2 regions of the Acidovorax sp. GW821-FHT10A04 genome follow, and region 1 is predicted to be linked to the other one. Evidence: riboswitches for the same ligand, from Rfam matches in the RefSeq annotation. Region 1 holds a riboswitch; the other holds the start of a gene.
The links. A riboswitch is a leader RNA that binds a small molecule or an ion and turns the genes downstream of it on or off. The one in region 1 is predicted to bind cyclic di-GMP.
Positions count from the first base shown of each region.

Region 2: another riboswitch for cyclic di-GMP. It lies ahead of AC07PF_RS19490 (methyl-accepting chemotaxis protein); the one in region 1 lies ahead of AC07PF_RS06430 (hypothetical protein).

Region 1 covers NZ_JBWKNZ010000002.1:443,140-450,874, forward strand. The annotation lists gene AC07PF_RS06410 (HAD family hydrolase) at 1-535, shown strand, start outside; gene AC07PF_RS06415 (hypothetical protein) at 542-904, opposite strand; gene AC07PF_RS06420 (roadblock/LC7 domain-containing protein) at 960-1,418, opposite strand; gene AC07PF_RS06425 (GTP-binding protein) at 1,411-1,998, opposite strand; gene AC07PF_RS06430 (hypothetical protein) at 1,992-2,954, opposite strand; cyclic di-GMP riboswitch class I at 3,144-3,244, opposite strand; gene AC07PF_RS06435 (hypothetical protein) at 3,378-3,650, opposite strand; gene dinG (ATP-dependent DNA helicase DinG) at 3,807-5,969, shown strand; gene AC07PF_RS06445 (pyridoxamine 5'-phosphate oxidase family protein) at 6,081-6,584, shown strand; gene AC07PF_RS06450 (hypothetical protein) at 6,655-6,888, shown strand; gene AC07PF_RS06455 (CopG family transcriptional regulator) at 7,021-7,449, shown strand; gene AC07PF_RS06460 (extracellular catalytic domain type 1 short-chain-length polyhydroxyalkanoate depolymerase) at 7,631-7,735, shown strand, end outside.
Region 2 covers NZ_JBWKNZ010000009.1:97,024-104,758, forward strand. The annotation lists gene AC07PF_RS19465 (L-threonylcarbamoyladenylate synthase) at 136-771, opposite strand; gene AC07PF_RS19470 (3',5'-nucleoside bisphosphate phosphatase) at 780-1,649, opposite strand; gene AC07PF_RS19475 (methyl-accepting chemotaxis protein) at 1,852-3,636, shown strand; gene AC07PF_RS19480 (methyl-accepting chemotaxis protein) at 3,892-5,661, shown strand; gene AC07PF_RS19485 (tautomerase family protein) at 5,758-5,982, shown strand; cyclic di-GMP riboswitch class I at 6,054-6,147, shown strand; gene AC07PF_RS19490 (methyl-accepting chemotaxis protein) at 6,330-7,735, shown strand, end outside.

The DNA.
Region 1 (7,735 bases):
CAAGGCGGCGCAGGACTCGCACGCCATCCTGCAGGCGCACCTGGGCGGGGTGGCGCCGTTCGAGCAGGCCCTGGCGGGGGTGCGGGCCGCGCTGGAGGAAGGGGAGGGCAGGGAGCTGCTGTTCCCGCTCAAGCCCGGCGCGGCCGCGCTGCTCGCGCGATTGCAGGCCGCGGGCATTCCGTGTGCGGTGGCCTCGTCCTCGCGCACCGACGAGATCGCGCAGCGCCTGGCGCGCGTGGGCGTGCTGCCGCACTTCAAGGCCGTGGCCGGGGGCAACGAGGTGCTGCGCGGCAAGCCCGACCCGGCGCTGTACGCGTTGGCCGCCGCGCGGCTGGGGGTGGACCCGGCGCTGTGCCTGGCCTTCGAGGACAGCCACAACGGTGCCTGCGCGGCCCTGGCCGCGGGCATGGGCCTGGTGGTGGTGCCCGACCTGCTGCAGCCTGCACCCGAGGTGGCGCAGGCCTGCGTGGCGGTGCTTGGCTCGCTGCAAGAGGCCTTGCCCGAGCTGCCGCGCTGGTTCACGCGCGGCGCCTGACGGTACTCAGATGGCGGTCTGCGACTCGGCCTCGAGCACCTTGCGGCGGGCCATGGCCAGGTTGGCGCGGCTGCGGTCGAGCACGTAGTAGATGAACAGGCCGTCGTGCTTTTCCACCGGGCGGATGATGTGGTACTGGTGGGTCAGCGTGATCAGGATGTCCTCGATGCTCCCCTGCATGCCCAGCGACTTCATGGTCTTCATCTTGGCGCGCACGACCTCGGTGTTGCCCGCGGCAGCCAGCTCCAGGTCCATGCCGCTGCCCACGGACTCGAGCAGCATGCCGCTGTTGTAGTCCACCAGCGCGGCGCACATCGCGCCCTCGGTCTGCATCAGCTGGTTCAGGAGTTCTTTGGGGGTCAATGCCATGGCGGGGTCTCCGGTGGTGGTGGAACAAGGGAACGGGAACGGCAATGGAAGGGGGTCAGCCCGGCTGCGGCACCGTGGCGCAGGCAGCAATCACCTGGTCGGCGGTGTTGCGGCAGCTCCAGAGCAGCTTTCCCAGCAGCGATGATTCGTTGGTGACCACGGTGAGCACCAGGTCGCCGGAAGGCACGGACAGGTTCATCGAGACGATGTGGCCGCTGCCCGATTCGAGGATCAGCCGCTCGGGCGCGCTGTGGCCGGCCTCGCGCGTCATGGCGCCGGCCAGCGCGCTGAGCGAGCCGGACATGGCCGACAGCTTGTCGGCATCCTGGCTGTCCGAGAGCGTGGAGGCCACGGTGAAGCCATCGGCGCTGGCCAGCGTGGCGCTCAGGATGCCCGGGGTGCCGCGCTGCAGTTCACCGAGCAGCCCGGCCAGCTGCGCGATGGTGACCAGGCGCAAGGACGTGGCGACAGGCGCCAGGCCAGGGGTACCGCCGATGTTGCTGCTGCTACTCATGTTCGATCTCCGCCATGCTCACCAGAACCGACAGCAGGAGGCGCACGTCGGCATCGCGCCGCACGTCCACCTCCAGCACCGGAGGGTTGTACCCCAGGGCGCCCAGTTGCTCGCAGTAGTCGGCGATGCCGGGCGAGGGGTGGGTGTCGAGCCGGCCCACGCCAACCACCGTGCGCCGGGCCGGCACATGCGGCGCAAAGGCCTTGAGGTAGCGCGCCACCTCGCCCACGGGGTCGCGCTGGGAGTTGTCGGCCAGCACGATCAGGCCGAAGGCGCCCGCGCCCAGGATGTCCCACATGAAGCGAAAGCGCTCCTGGCCGGGCGTGCCGAAGAGCTTGAGCTTCCACTGGCCGCCATCCATCTGGCACTCGCCGTAGTCCAGGCCCACGGTGGTCATGGTCTTGCCGGGCATGGGCAGCTCCGCCCAGCCGGTGATGGGCACGTCCGTGGACAGGGCCTGGCCATCGCTGATGGCCTGGATCGCGGTGGTCTTGCCGGCGCCCATGGGGCCGGTGAAAACGATCTTGAGATCGCGGGAGCCGCCTGCAAACACCGCAGGCGCGGAGGAGGGCGTCACCATAGCTTGAGCCGTTCTCGAAGATTGCCGAGCCAGCCTGCGGGGGCGGCGGCAGGAACAGGGGTCTTGGCCGCCGGCGCAGGGGCCGCCACGGCGGTAGCGGCAGCCGCAGGCGCGATCTCCTCCACCGCCAGGCCCAGGGCCAGGCTGGCTTCGAGGAACCAGCGCACCGTCGCTTCGGGCACGCCGCTCTTGGCGCACAGCTGCTCGTAGCTCAGGGCCCGGCTGGTGAGCAGCGCCGCCAGGCGCGGGTGGCCTGCAGACGACAGGCCGATGGCATCGGGCCAGCGTAGCAGCCGGTAGTGGCCCGTGCGCACCGGTGCGCTGGCACCCTTCTGCGCCAGTCGCATCGCCAGGCTCCACAGCAGCTGCCGCAGGCTGTGCGAGGGCACGGAGCGGATGAGCTCTTCCTCGACCGGGCTCACGCGATGCGGCTCGCCCAGTGTGTAGGCGCCCGAGAGCAGCACCTCCATGGGCATGGAGGTGTGCACCAATTGCTGCACGAAGTCGAACACGACCTGCTGGCCCGCGCTCATGGGCACCACGGCGCGGCGGCGCTCGGCCGTGCGGGTGTGCTCACCGAGCAGTTCGAACAGGGCGCGCTGGCCCTTGACCGGATCGAACTGCGACACGCCGTATACCCGCTGGGTGGCCGACTGCAGCACGGCGATGACGTTGCTCATGCGCAGCGGCGTGGCCACGGTGAGGTCAGCGGTCTGCTCCAGCGCCGCGCTGGTGTCGGCGGGGTCGAGCACGCGCACCGTGATGCAGGGCGCATGGAAACGGTAGGGCCAGTGGCCCGGAACGAAGACCACATTGCACTCGGCCAGCTGCTCGCTGAAGCGCGCGCGGATGTTCACGCCGCCGTCGAGCAGGCGCACCAGGGCGCGCAGCACCAGTTGGTCCTTCTGCGCAATGTCCTGGGTACCGATGACCAGCCCGTCGCCCATATCCGTCAAGCCCCCTGTGCAGCAGGATGGCGCCCGTGAAGGCGGCCATGGATGGCCCGGCCCGCGCTCGAAGCAGGAAGATCAGGAGCAGAAACGGCGAGTGCGGGACCTGGGCGGTGTTGCATCGCTGGGGCGGCCTCTCGGTTGGGTGTGATGACCACTGAGACGGCGGTTTCCCTGAGCAACCCTGGATTTCAACGTGGCAGTCCCGCTGTCGTGGGTGCCGAGACATGCTCTCGGTACCGGTAGACCGGTGACTTTGCGGGCCCGGCTTTCGCACGGGGGTGCCGTTTCAGTGCTTTTCAGTATAGGGGAATGGGTTGCGCTGGCAACCATTGAATGGCGCACAGCAACGCCCGCACCCGACGCGCATTCCCAGGGTGTTGTTCTGGCGCATACACCGGCAGGGCGGCCTGCGCGGCGCGGGCCAGGCTACTTCTGCTTCTGGTAGGCCTTGTCGGCCGGGGGACCTCGGTCCGTGTCCTGCAGGCCGCGCTGCACGTCGCGGTAGGCCTGCTGTACCTGGGCGTCGGGCTTGCCATGGGTCATGTCGACCGACTGGTCGCGCTCGTGCGGCAGCTTGGGGTTTTCTTCCTGGGCGGCGTTGGCCGCATCGGCGTCGCCGCGGGTGGGGGTGGCGGCGGTCTGGCGCCTGGTGGTGTCCACCGAGGCTTCGGTCGTGCGGGGATCGGCGGTCGTGGGCATGGGGTGTTCCTTGGGCGTCACAGGGGCGCAGGTGGGTTGTTGACCATCGTAGGAGCACCGGGCGCGGGGCGGTGTAGGCCCATTCCCCATCTGCACGACAGGATGCCGAGGCTGCAAAACACTGTATGCCCAACCATATGCCACACTCTCGTCCTTATGTCTTCAACAGAGTGGGCCCAGGCGGCCCTGCAGTCGTTCGATGCGGTGGTGCAGGCCACGCCGGGGTTTCGCAGCCGCGGCGGGCAGCGGCGCATGGCCGAGCAGGTGGCGCAGACCTTCAGCCATGCCACGCTGGGCAAGGTGGACGAAGAGGCGGGCGAGGCCGCGCCCACCCGCTCTATCGCCGTAATCCAGGCCGGCACGGGCGTGGGCAAATCGCTGGCCTACTGCGCACCCGCGATCGCCATGGCGCTGTCGCGCGGCACGCGGGTGCTCATCTCCACCGCCACGGTGGCGCTGCAGGAGCAGCTGGTGAACAAGGACCTGCCGGCCCTGGCCCAATTGCTGCCCCAGCCCTTCAAGTTCGCGCTGGCCAAGGGGCGCGGGCGCTATGTGTGCAAGCTCAAGCTCGACCGTCTGGCCGGCACCGGCGAGGCCGAGGACGAGCCCGAAGACGACCTGTTTGCCGAGGAAGAGGCCGCCGCCCGCGCCAAGCGTCCGCGCCAGGAGACCGAGGCGCGCATCCAGTTCTACTCGGCCATGTCGCAGACCCTGGCCAAGGGCGCCTGGGACGGTGACCGTGACAGCCTGGACACGCCGCCCGAGCCCGAGGTGTGGAGCGCCGTGGCGGCCGAGGGCGCCTCCTGCACCGGCAAGCACTGCCCGGCCTTCAGCCAGTGCACCTACTACGACAAGCGCAAGGAGCTGGTCGGCGCCCAGGTGATCGTGGCCAACCACGACCTGCTGCTGTCCTCCCTGGGCGCGCGCGTGCTGCCCGAGCTGGACAACTGCCTGCTGGTGCTGGACGAGGCGCACCACCTGCCCGCCACCGCGCTGGACCAGTTCGCCTGCAGCATGGACCTGAGCCGCGTGACCTGGATCGAGCGCCTGGCCAGCCGCGGCCTGCGCATCGGCGCGCTGCTGGAGGTCGAGGAGATCGCCGACATCCCCAAGCACTCGGGCCAACTGCGCCAGACGCTGCAGGACCTGGCGCGCATCGTGATGGACGTCTACGGCCCGGCCCTCAAGAGCCAGAAGGACGCCTGGGGCCCGGCGCGCGTGCGCGTGCCGCGCGGCGTGCTGCCTGAGCAGCTGCTCGCCCCGCTCGGGCTGCTGGCCGCGAGCGCCGACGGTTTTCTCGAAGCGCTGCGCGCCATCTCCAAGGCGCTACGCGCCGAGATGCGCGACAAGCCCGACGAGGCGCGCCGCCTGTCCACCCTGTACGCGCAGATCGGCATGCTGGCCCCGCGCCTGGAAGAGCTGCACGCCACGGCCCAGCTGCTGCTGCAGGACGCACCCGAGGGCGCGGTGCCGGCCGCCAAGTGGTTCACGCTGGAGGTGGAGGGCGACTTCATCGTCGTCAAGGCGCATGCCAGCCCGATATTGCCCGGCACCACGCTGCGCAACCACCTGTGGAGCGCGGTGCGCGGCGCGGTGCTGACCTCGGCCACGCTCACCAGCTGCGGTCACTTCGAATTCTTCATGCGCGAGTCGGGCCTGCATGGCGATGCGGCCGCCACCACGCTGGAGGTGCCGAGCCCCTTCGACTACGCCGCCCAGGGCACACTGATCGCGGCCGAGACGCGGGCCGACCCCAAGAACGCGGCCCAGTTCACGGCCGAGATGGTGGAGGCGCTGCTCTACGACATCGCCAACGTGGAGTACGGTGCGCTGGTGCTGTTCACCTCGCGCGAGCAGATGCGCCAGGCGGTCGATGCCCTGCCCACCGCCATGCGCAGCGTGGTACTGGTGCAGAACGCGCTGCCGCGAACGCAGCTGCTCAAGCGCCACCGCGAGCGCGTGGCCGACGGACAGCCCTCGGTGATCTTCGGCATGCAGTCCTTCGGCGAGGGGCTGGACCTGCCGGGCCGGCTGTGCGAGTCGGTGTTCATCACCAAGCTGCCCTTCGCCCCGCCCGACGACCCGGTGGGCGAAGCCCGTGCCGAATGGCTGCGCGCCGTGGGGCGCGACCCCTTCAGCGAGCTGGTGGTGCCGGCCACCGCGATCCGCCTGGCCCAGTGGGTGGGCCGCGCCATCCGCACCGAGGAAGACCAGGCCCATGTGTACTGCTACGACAAGCGGCTCATGAACACCTCGTACGGGCAGCGTCTGCTCAAGGGCCTGCCCCCGTTTGCGCTGGAGCAGCGCAAGCCGCGCTGAGCGCTGTCGGACAAACGCCCTACGCAAGCCGGGCCCGAGACCGACGCCTGCGCACCTCCTGGCGGCCTACAGTGAATTTTTACCCATTCACCATCTGCCGGAGGCACCCCGATGCAACACGAAACCCCCGCCCGCGAGACGCTGTGGAAGCTGATCAAGGACATCAAATTCGGCATGCTCACCCACCGCCATGCCAATGGCATGCTGCACGCGCACCCGCTGACCACGCAGAACCGCAGCATCGACGAGCAGTCGCTGCTGTACTTCTTCATCCCGCGCAACGGCGAGCTCTATGGCCGCCTGCTGACCGATGGCCAGGTGAACGTGTCGTATGCCGACCCGGGCGATGACAGCTACGTGTCCCTGTCGGGCCAGGCCAGCTTCGTCGAGGACCTGGCGCAAAAGGAAGCCCTGTGGTCGCCCATGGCCAAGGCCTGGTTCCCCGCGGGGCATACCGATCCCAACCTGGCACTGCTGGCCGTGCGCATCGGCCATGCCGAGTTCTGGGACGTCAAGGAAAGCAAGATGGTGCAGCTGTACAAGATGGCCAAGGCGGCCATCACCGGCGAGCAGCCGCGCGACCTGGGCGAGCACCAGGAACTGACGCTGTCCTGAGGCAGCACCGTGCACACCGCGGTGCGCCCGCCCGTGCGCACCATCCATGACCGGACCTGAGGAGATTGCCATGAGCAGCAAGGAAAACCAGCCAGACGACGTGAATGCCAGCAGCGACGGCAGCGGCAAGGTCGCCAACGCCCACAACAGCGCAGGCGACAAGGCCACGCAAATCAACCAGGGCCGCCGCACGCCCGAGAGCCGTGGCGACCGCGACACCCACCTGGGCAGCGGCAACCAGGGCCAGTCCCGCCAGGGCGGTGCTGGCAGCAGCAGCGGTGGTGGGAGCCGCGGCGCGGGTTGAGCCCGCGCACGACCGCCACGCACCAGAAAGGGCCCTCGGGCTCTTTCTTTTTGATCGCCTGCCCTTGAAAACGCCGATACACCATCCAATTACCATCCATATGGATGGCACAGGACGGCCAGAAGGCAATTTATGACCCCCACTTCCACCACCTCCCTGGCCCTGCGCAGCAAGGTCCCCGATTCGGAAAAGATCACCATCAACCTCGGCTATGTGGACCTGGGACACATCGATCTGCTGGTATCGGAGGGCTTCTACGCCAACCGCACGGATTTCATCCGCACCGCCATCCGCAACCAGCTGAGCACCCAGAACGAGGCGGTGCGCCAGGTGGTGGCACGCAAGATGCTCGTGCTTGGACTGCAGCGCTTTGGCCGCACCGACCTGGAGACCGTGCAGGCCGCCGGCCAGACGCTGGAGATCCGCGTGCTGGGCCTGGCCAGCATCGAGGACGACGTGCCGCCCGAGCTGGCAAAGGCGACCATTGCCTCGGTCACCGTGCTCGGGGCGTTCCACGCCAGCCCGGCGGTCAAGGCGGCCCTGGCGGGCCGCATCGGTTGAGACAAGCGCCCACCGTGGCGCGGTGCCCAGCGCACCACAACGGCGATTTCTTTCGTTGTCAATTCCAGACCGGCCCTTTCGAGCGGCGGCATTCCGAGACAAAACCGACGGCACCGGCCGCCCCCTGGGCAGCGGTGCCATGCACGGCGCACGCCCTACCAGCTCACCCAAGGACCTTCCAATGGACTGGAACCACAATCTCAAGCAACTCCTCGGCAACGCCACCGACCTGGTGCGCAAGGGCCAGCTGGCCGATGCCACCCGCGCCATCCAGCAGGCCCTGGGC
Region 2 (7,735 bases), on a different contig from region 1:
TCTCTCGACCCGCTGCGCGAGTCGGGAGGGGGACGCCCCCGGTGCGGCGGGGCGGCCCTTGCACGGGGGCACTGGTCTTGGCCGCGTCAGTTCATGCGCCGCGAACAGTGGCAATGATTAGCGGTTGAAACGGCCCTACAGCCCCAGCGCTTGCAGGCTGCCGCGGCCTTCGCGCACCACCTCGGGGTCGCCGCCGGTGCCCATGGGCGTCAGGTCGACCACCGTGGTGGGCTCCCGGGGGCAGGCACCAGCATCCACGATGGCATCCACCAGCTTTTCATAGCGCTCGCGGATTTCCTCCGGGTCGTTCAGTGGCTCGGTTTCGCCGGCGGGGATCAGCGTGGTGGCCAGCAGTGGCGCGCCATGCAGTTCCAGCAGCAGCTGCAGGCCCTTGCGGTCGGGCACGCGCAGGCCGATGGTCTTGCGTGAGGGGTGGCTCACGCGGCGCGGCACTTCCTTGGTGGCTTCGAGGATGAAGGTGTAGGGCCCGGGCGTGCCCAGCTTGAGCAGGCGGTACTGGCGGTTGTCCACGCGCGCGTAGTTGGCCAGCTCCGAGAGGTCGCGGCACAGCAGGGTCAGGTGGTGCTTTTCGTCCACCTGGCGGATGCGGCGCAGCCGGTCCACGGCATCCTTGTCATCGAGGTGGCAGACCAGCGCATAGCTCGAATCGGTGGGCACGGCCACGATGCCGCCTTTTTGCAGCAGTGTGGCGGCCTGCTTGAGCAGCCGGGGTTGGGGGTTGTCGGGGTGGACTTCGAAGTACTGGGCCATGGTGAAGGTCAGGCGGCGGCTGCCGGGCGGATGCGATCGGCCAGCAGTTCCCACACGGGGGTCAGCGTGCCGGGCAGCGGGGGCAGGGTGCCCAGGTCGGTGTGCGATTCGTCGGGGCTGTGGAAGTCGCTGCCACGCGAGGCGGCCAGGCCGAACTCCTGGGCCATGGCGGCATAGGTCAGGTACTCGGGCGGGCTGTGGCTGCCGGTCACCACCTCGACGCCACGCCCGCCGTGGGCCTTGAATTCGGAGAACAGCGCAAACTCCTCGTTGGCGCTGAACTTGTAACGGGCCGGGTGGGCGATCACGGCCATGCCGCCGGCCTCGGTGATCCAGCGCACGGCATCGCCCAGCCGGGCCCAGCGGTGCGGCACGTAGCCGGGCTTGCCTTCGGTGAGAAAGCGGCGGAACACCTCGGAGGTGTCCCTGCAGACACCCGATTCGACGAGAAAGCGCGCAAAGTGCGTGCGCGAGATCAGTGCCGGGTTGCCCACGAACTTCAGGGCGCCTTCGTAGGCCCCCTCGATGCCCACCTGGGCCAGCTGCTGCGCCATGTCCCGGGCCCGGTCACCGCGACCGCCGCGCGTGGCGACGAGGCCCTCGGCCAGGCGGGCGTCGTCCGGATCGAACCCCAGGCCGACGATGTGCACGGTGGTGTCGGCAAAGGTCACCGAGATCTCCACGCCCGTGAGGTAGGCCATGCCCTGTGCGCGCGCGGCTGCGGCGGCCCGGTGCTGGCCGCCGATTTCGTCGTGGTCGGTGAGCGCCCACAGCTCGACCCCGTTGGCCTTGGCGCGCGCGGCCAGGTCCTCGGGGGTCATGGTCCCGTCGGATACCACGGAATGGCAGTGCAGGTCGGCGTTGAGCAAGGTGGTCACCGACCCATTTTAGGGCTTGTACCGATAACGCGGGGTGCCGATTCCAGCAACACTGGTTACAAGAGCGCGGGCTCTGCTGTCGTCCGTCCTGTGGCCGTGACGGCGGCTGGTGGTTTGAAGACGGTTTCCTGAGGCAAAAACCCACAAAGCAGGGGCAGGTGATGCCCTTGCACAGCACAAGAACCTGTTGCAAGGATCGACCATGAAATTCGACAACCTGCGCGTGGCCCACAAGATGTGGAGCGTGATCCTGGGCCTGCTGGCACTGATGCTGGTGACCGCCATCTGCACCCAGTGGTATGGGCGGCAGGTGACGGCAGAGACCGAGCGGTCGGTCGAGAAGTACGAGTCCGCCATCACCACGGCAGTGAGCTGGCGCGGGCTGGCCGAGGTGGCCGTCACCATGTCCATGGCCAGCTTCGTGACCACGGACGCAGCGCTCAAGGCCGACTTCGATACGCGCGTGGCGGCCCTCACGGCGCGCATCACACCGGTGCAGGAAAAGATCGGCAAGAGCTCGGTGTCGGCCGATGACAAGGCCGCCCTGGCCCATGTCGCCGCCACCCGTGCCGACATCCGGGGGCAGACCGACAAGCTCAAGGAGCTGACCGACGCGGGCGACGCGGCGGCCAAGCAGGACTACCTGGCCAAGGTCTACCGCCCGAAGGCGGTGGCCTACCTGGAGGCCATCGACAAGTTCGTGGCAGTGCAGGAGCGCCAGCGCGACGCGGCGGTGCAGGCAGCCCGCGACTCGCGCGCCAGCCTGGTGGTGATCGGCGCGGTCGCCGCCATTGCCGTGGTGGTGCTGGGCATGTTGATGGCAGCCCTGCTGGTGCGCTCCATCACCCGCCCGCTCGATCGCGCCGTGTCGCTGGCCGAAGCCATCTCCGCCGGCGACCTCACGCAGAACATCCATGACGACCGCAAGGACGAACTCGGCGTGCTGACGCGCGCCCTGTCCGGCATGTCCACCCGCTTGCGCACCGTGGTGAGCGAGGTGCGCGTGGGCGTGGACTCGGTGTCCTCGGCCTCGGTGGAGATCGCCAACGGCAACCACGACCTGTCGGCACGCACCGAGCAGACGGCCTCCAACCTGGAAGAAACCGCGGCCAGCATGGAACAGCTGACGGCCACGGTATCGCAATCGGCCGACACGGCGCGCCAGGCCAACCAACTGGCGGGCACGGCGGCCCAGGCCGCGGCACGCGGCGGCGAAGTCGTGGGCCAGGTGGTCAGCAGCATGCAGCAGATCACCGACAGCTCGCGCAAGATCGCCGACATCATCGGCACCATCGACGGCATCGCCTTCCAGACCAACATCCTGGCGCTCAACGCCGCCGTGGAAGCGGCGCGTGCCGGCGAACAGGGCCGGGGCTTCGCCGTGGTGGCCAGTGAAGTGCGCAGCCTGGCACAGCGCAGCGCCGAGGCGGCCAAGGAGATCAAGACCCTGATCGGTGCCAGCGTGGAGAACGTCGAATCGGGCTCGGCCCAGGTGGCGCAGGCAGGGCAGAGCATGGAAGAGATCGTCTCCAGCGTGCGCCGGGTGAGCGACCTGATCGGGGAGATCACGGCCTCGTCGACCGAGCAGCGCGACGGCATTGCCCAGGTGAACCAAGCGGTGACGCACCTCGATCAGATGACGCAGCAGAACGCGGCGCTGGTGGAAGAGTCCACGGCGGCAGCCGCATCCATGCGCGACCAGGCGCAGAAGCTGGCCGAGGTGGTGTCCATGTTCAACGTAGGAGCCATGCCGGCACGGGCGCCGGTGGCAGCACCGCCACGGCCTGCACCGGCTGCCAGCCGGCCGGTGGCCGCGCCATCCCGCAAGGGCGTTGCCGGCAAACCCGCAGCACCTGCCACCGCACGGCTCACTGCGTCGGCGCCCAAGCCGGCAGCGGCCCACAAGCCTGCTGCAGCCGGGCCAGCCCCCGCACCGGCTCCACGGGCCACGGCCAAGGGCGGAGACGACGATTGGGAAAGCTTCTGAGGTCGCCCCCAGGGTTCCAGGCGCAGCGGCCTGGGGTGCATTGCCTTGACTGCCATTGGGCTGGTGGCGGCACCACGCCCGCCTGAATGTCTCTGGAGTGCTTCCTCCAAATTGGGGTTTTTCCCGGTGGGCTGAGGCATTTGCCGGCGCCCGGCTGTCGTAGGCTATGGGCTGTTGGATGTAATTGAATGTTTCTGCGGCCAGGTGCCGCAGTCCATCGGGCATCCGGGCCAGATCCACAAGGGAAAGAGATCCATGCAATTCGACAATATCCGCGTCTCGCGCAAGCTCTGGGGTGCATTCCTGGGGCTGATGATCGCGATGCTGCTGCTCTCGAGCTTCGCCCAGAACCGCGGCAACAACGCCATGTCGTCGGCGATGGACGACATCATCGAGATCGAGGGGCGCATCTCCTCCGCCGTGCGCTGGCGCGGCGCCACCGAGACGGCCGTCAACATGGTGATGGGCGGCGCCGTGACCACCGATGCCGTGCTGGCCGAGCAGTACGGCGCCAAGGTCAAGGAGATCATCGGCGCCATCAACAAGGTGCAGGAGAAGATCGTCGCCTCGGCCACCGCACCTGAGGAAAAGGCGGCGCTCGACAAGGTGCTGGACGCGCGCAAGGCGGTGCTGGCCGCCACCGCCAAGACCTGGGAGCTCAAGGGCGCGGGCGATGCCGTGGCCACCCAGCAGTTTGCGGACAGGGAGTTTGCACCCCTGGTCACGGTCTACCTCAAGGCCCAGGACGATTTTGTGGCGGTACTGGAAAAGCGCCGCGATGCGATCCGCGCCGACGCCACGGGCCGCCGCATCCAGAACGCCATTTCGGGGATCATCCTGTCCATGGTGCTGCTGGGGGTTGGCATCTTCCTGGCCTGGCGCCTGGTGCATTCCATCAGCGACCCGCTCGACCAGGCGGTCAAGACCATCGACGCCATCGCCGCGGGCGACCTCACGCGCGAGCTGCACGCCACGCGCAAGGACGAGTTCGGCCACATGCTGCGCTCGCTCTCGGCCATGTCGGCGCGCCTGCGCGGCGTGGTGACCGAAGTGCGCCACGGCGTGGACTCGGTGTCCTCGGCCTCGGTGGAAATCGCCAACGGCAACCACGACCTGTCGGCACGCACCGAGCAGACGGCCTCCAACCTCGAAGAAACCGCGGCCAGCATGGAACAGCTGACGGCCACGGTATCGCAATCGGCGGACACGGCGCGCCAGGCGAATCAACTGGCCGGTACCGCCGCCCAGGCCGCGGCCCGCGGCGGCGAAGTCGTGGGCCAGGTGGTCAGCAGCATGCAGCAGATCACCGACAGCTCGCGCAAGATCGCCGACATCATCGGCACCATCGACGGCATCGCCTTCCAGACCAACATCCTGGCGCTGAACGCTGCGGTGGAAGCGGCGCGTGCCGGCGAACAGGGCCGGGGCTTCGCCGTGGTGGCCAGCGAAGTGCGCAGCCTGGCACAGCGCAGCGCCGAGGCGGCCAAGGAGATCAAGACCCTGATCGGTGCCAGCGTGGAGAACGTCGAATCGGGCTCGGCCCAGGTGGCGCAGGCAGGCCAGAGCATGGAAGAGATCGTCTCCAGCGTGCGCCGGGTGAGCGACCTGATCGGGGAGATCACGGCCTCGTCGACCGAGCAGCGCGACGGCATTGCCCAGGTCAACCAGGCGGTGACGCACCTCGATCAGATGACGCAGCAGAACGCGGCGCTGGTGGAGGAATCGACGGCGGCAGCGGCATCCATGCGCGACCAGGCACAGAAGCTGGCCGAGGTGGTGTCGATGTTCAACGTGGGGGCCATGCCGGCACGGGCGCCGGTGGCTGCGCCGCCACGGCCTGCACCGGGGGCCCGCAAGCCCGTGGCCGCGCCGACCCGTACCGCCGTGGCCGGCAAACCGGCAGCGCCAGCGACGGCACGGCTCACGGCGTCCAAGCCGGCAGCCGCGGCCCCCAAACCCGCTCCCGCCGCAGCGGCCCCGCATGCAACCGCCAAGGGTGGGGACGACGACTGGGAGAGCTTCTGACCCTGCGCCCGGAGCGCCAATACCCACGAAAGGGCAGCCCAGGCTGCCCTTTCTTCATGCAAGATCGGCCCCATTGCCATCGAAGAAAGGTCTGCCATGCCCCTGGTCAACATCCGCCTTGCCAACCGCGACATCCCCACCACCTCGGCCCAGAAGGCCGCGCTGATCGCCGGCGTCACCCGGCTCATGGTGGAGGTGCTCGACAAGAAGCCCGAGACCGTGACCGTCATCATCGACGAGGTCGATCCCGACAACTGGGGCGTGGGCGGCGAGCAGGTGACCGTGGTGCGCCAGCGCAGCAAGGGGCCGACCCAGGCCTGAGGAGGAGGGGAGGTAGCCCCTTCGCCTATACCCGACCAACTTCCTGACATATTTACTTACAGGTAGGATCGGCCGCACAAAGGCACACCCGTACGAAAGTCGGGGTCGCAAAGCTTCCGGTCTGAGACCTCGTGCGCGAGGGGGTATGGCAGCGGGGCCGCTGATTTCCGGATGACTTGCGTCCTCGGGTGACTTGCCGCCAGGCAGGGCGCCCCTTCAGGGCGCGCCGCTGATCGCGCGCCCGCGTCTGCTCCCCGTGTGTCGACTGCCTTTGTGGCGCCCCTCCCGGGATGGACGGGGTTGGGCGCCCCTGTTCCAGTCCACACGATGAATCTCGGGGAAAAGCAATGAAGTTGAACGATATTCGGGTGGCCACGAAGATGTGGGGCACGATCCTGGGCCTGTTGGTGCTGATGCTGGGGGTGTTTGTCTTCACCCAGTACCGCTCCAGCCTGGCCATGGAAGCGGCGCTGGCCGACGTGCAGCGCTACGAATCCAACATCACCGCGGCGGTGCGCTGGCAGGGCCTGACCGAGACCAATACCGAGCGTTCGCTGGCCAGCATGGCGAGCTCCGACGAGGTGATCGAGAAATTCTTCGCCAGCCGCCAGGATGCGGGCTCGGCCCTCATCAGCGAGGTCCAGACGGGCGTGCGTGCCACGGCGGTGTCGGAGTCCGACAAGGCCGCACTGGCCAAGGTGGGCGAAGCCCGCGGCACCCTGCTCGACACCCTCAAGAAGCTCCCCGCTGTCAAGGCATCGGCCGAGCCGGGGGCGCGCAAGGAGTTTGCGCTCAAGGAATTCCTGCCGACCTCGGTGGCCTACGTCGATGCGCTCAAGGGCTTCGTCAAGGTGCAGGAGGCACAGCGCGACGCGGCCAAGATCGAGGCCCGGCATGCGCAGCGCAACGCCACGCTGCTCGGCCTGTCCAGCGCCGCCGTGGTGTTCGTGATCGGCATCGTGTTGGCCTCCCTGCTGGTGCGCTCGATCACGCGCCCGCTGGACCGCGCAGTGACCGTGGCCGGCGCGATTGCAGGCGGGGACCTGACCCAGCAGGTCCACTCCACGCGCAAGGACGAGTTCGGCCAGCTGCTGCAGGCCCTGTCACTGATGGTGGACAAGCTGCATGGCGTGGTGACGGAGGTGCGCCGCGGCGTGGATTCGGTGTCCACCGCCTCCAGCGAGATCGCCAACGGCAACCACGACCTGAGCAGCCGCACCGAGCAGACGGCCAGCAACCTGGAGGAGACGGCCGCCAGCATGGAACAGCTGACCGCCACGGTGTCCCAGTCCTCGGAAACGGCGCAGCAGGCCAACCAGCTGGCCGTGGGTGCGGCCCAGGCGGCCACCCATGGCGGCGAGGTGGTGGCCCAGGTGGTGGTCAGCATGCAGCAGATCAGCGATTCGTCCAGGAGGATCGCGGACATCATCGGCGTGATCGACGGCATCGCCTTCCAGACCAACATTTTGGCGCTGAACGCGGCGGTCGAGGCGGCCCGGGCGGGCGAGCAGGGCCGTGGCTTTGCGGTGGTGGCCGGCGAGGTGCGCAACCTCGCCCAGCGCAGCGCCCAGGCGGCCAAGGAGATCAAGACCCTGATCGGCGCCTCGGTGGAAACCGTGGAAAAGGGCTCGGCCCAGGTGAGCCAGGCGGGCCAGGCCATGGGCGAGATCGTGGGCGGCGTGCGCCGCATGACCGACCTGATCGCGGAGATCGCCGCCTCGGCCAGCGAGCAGCGCGATGGCATCGGGCAGGT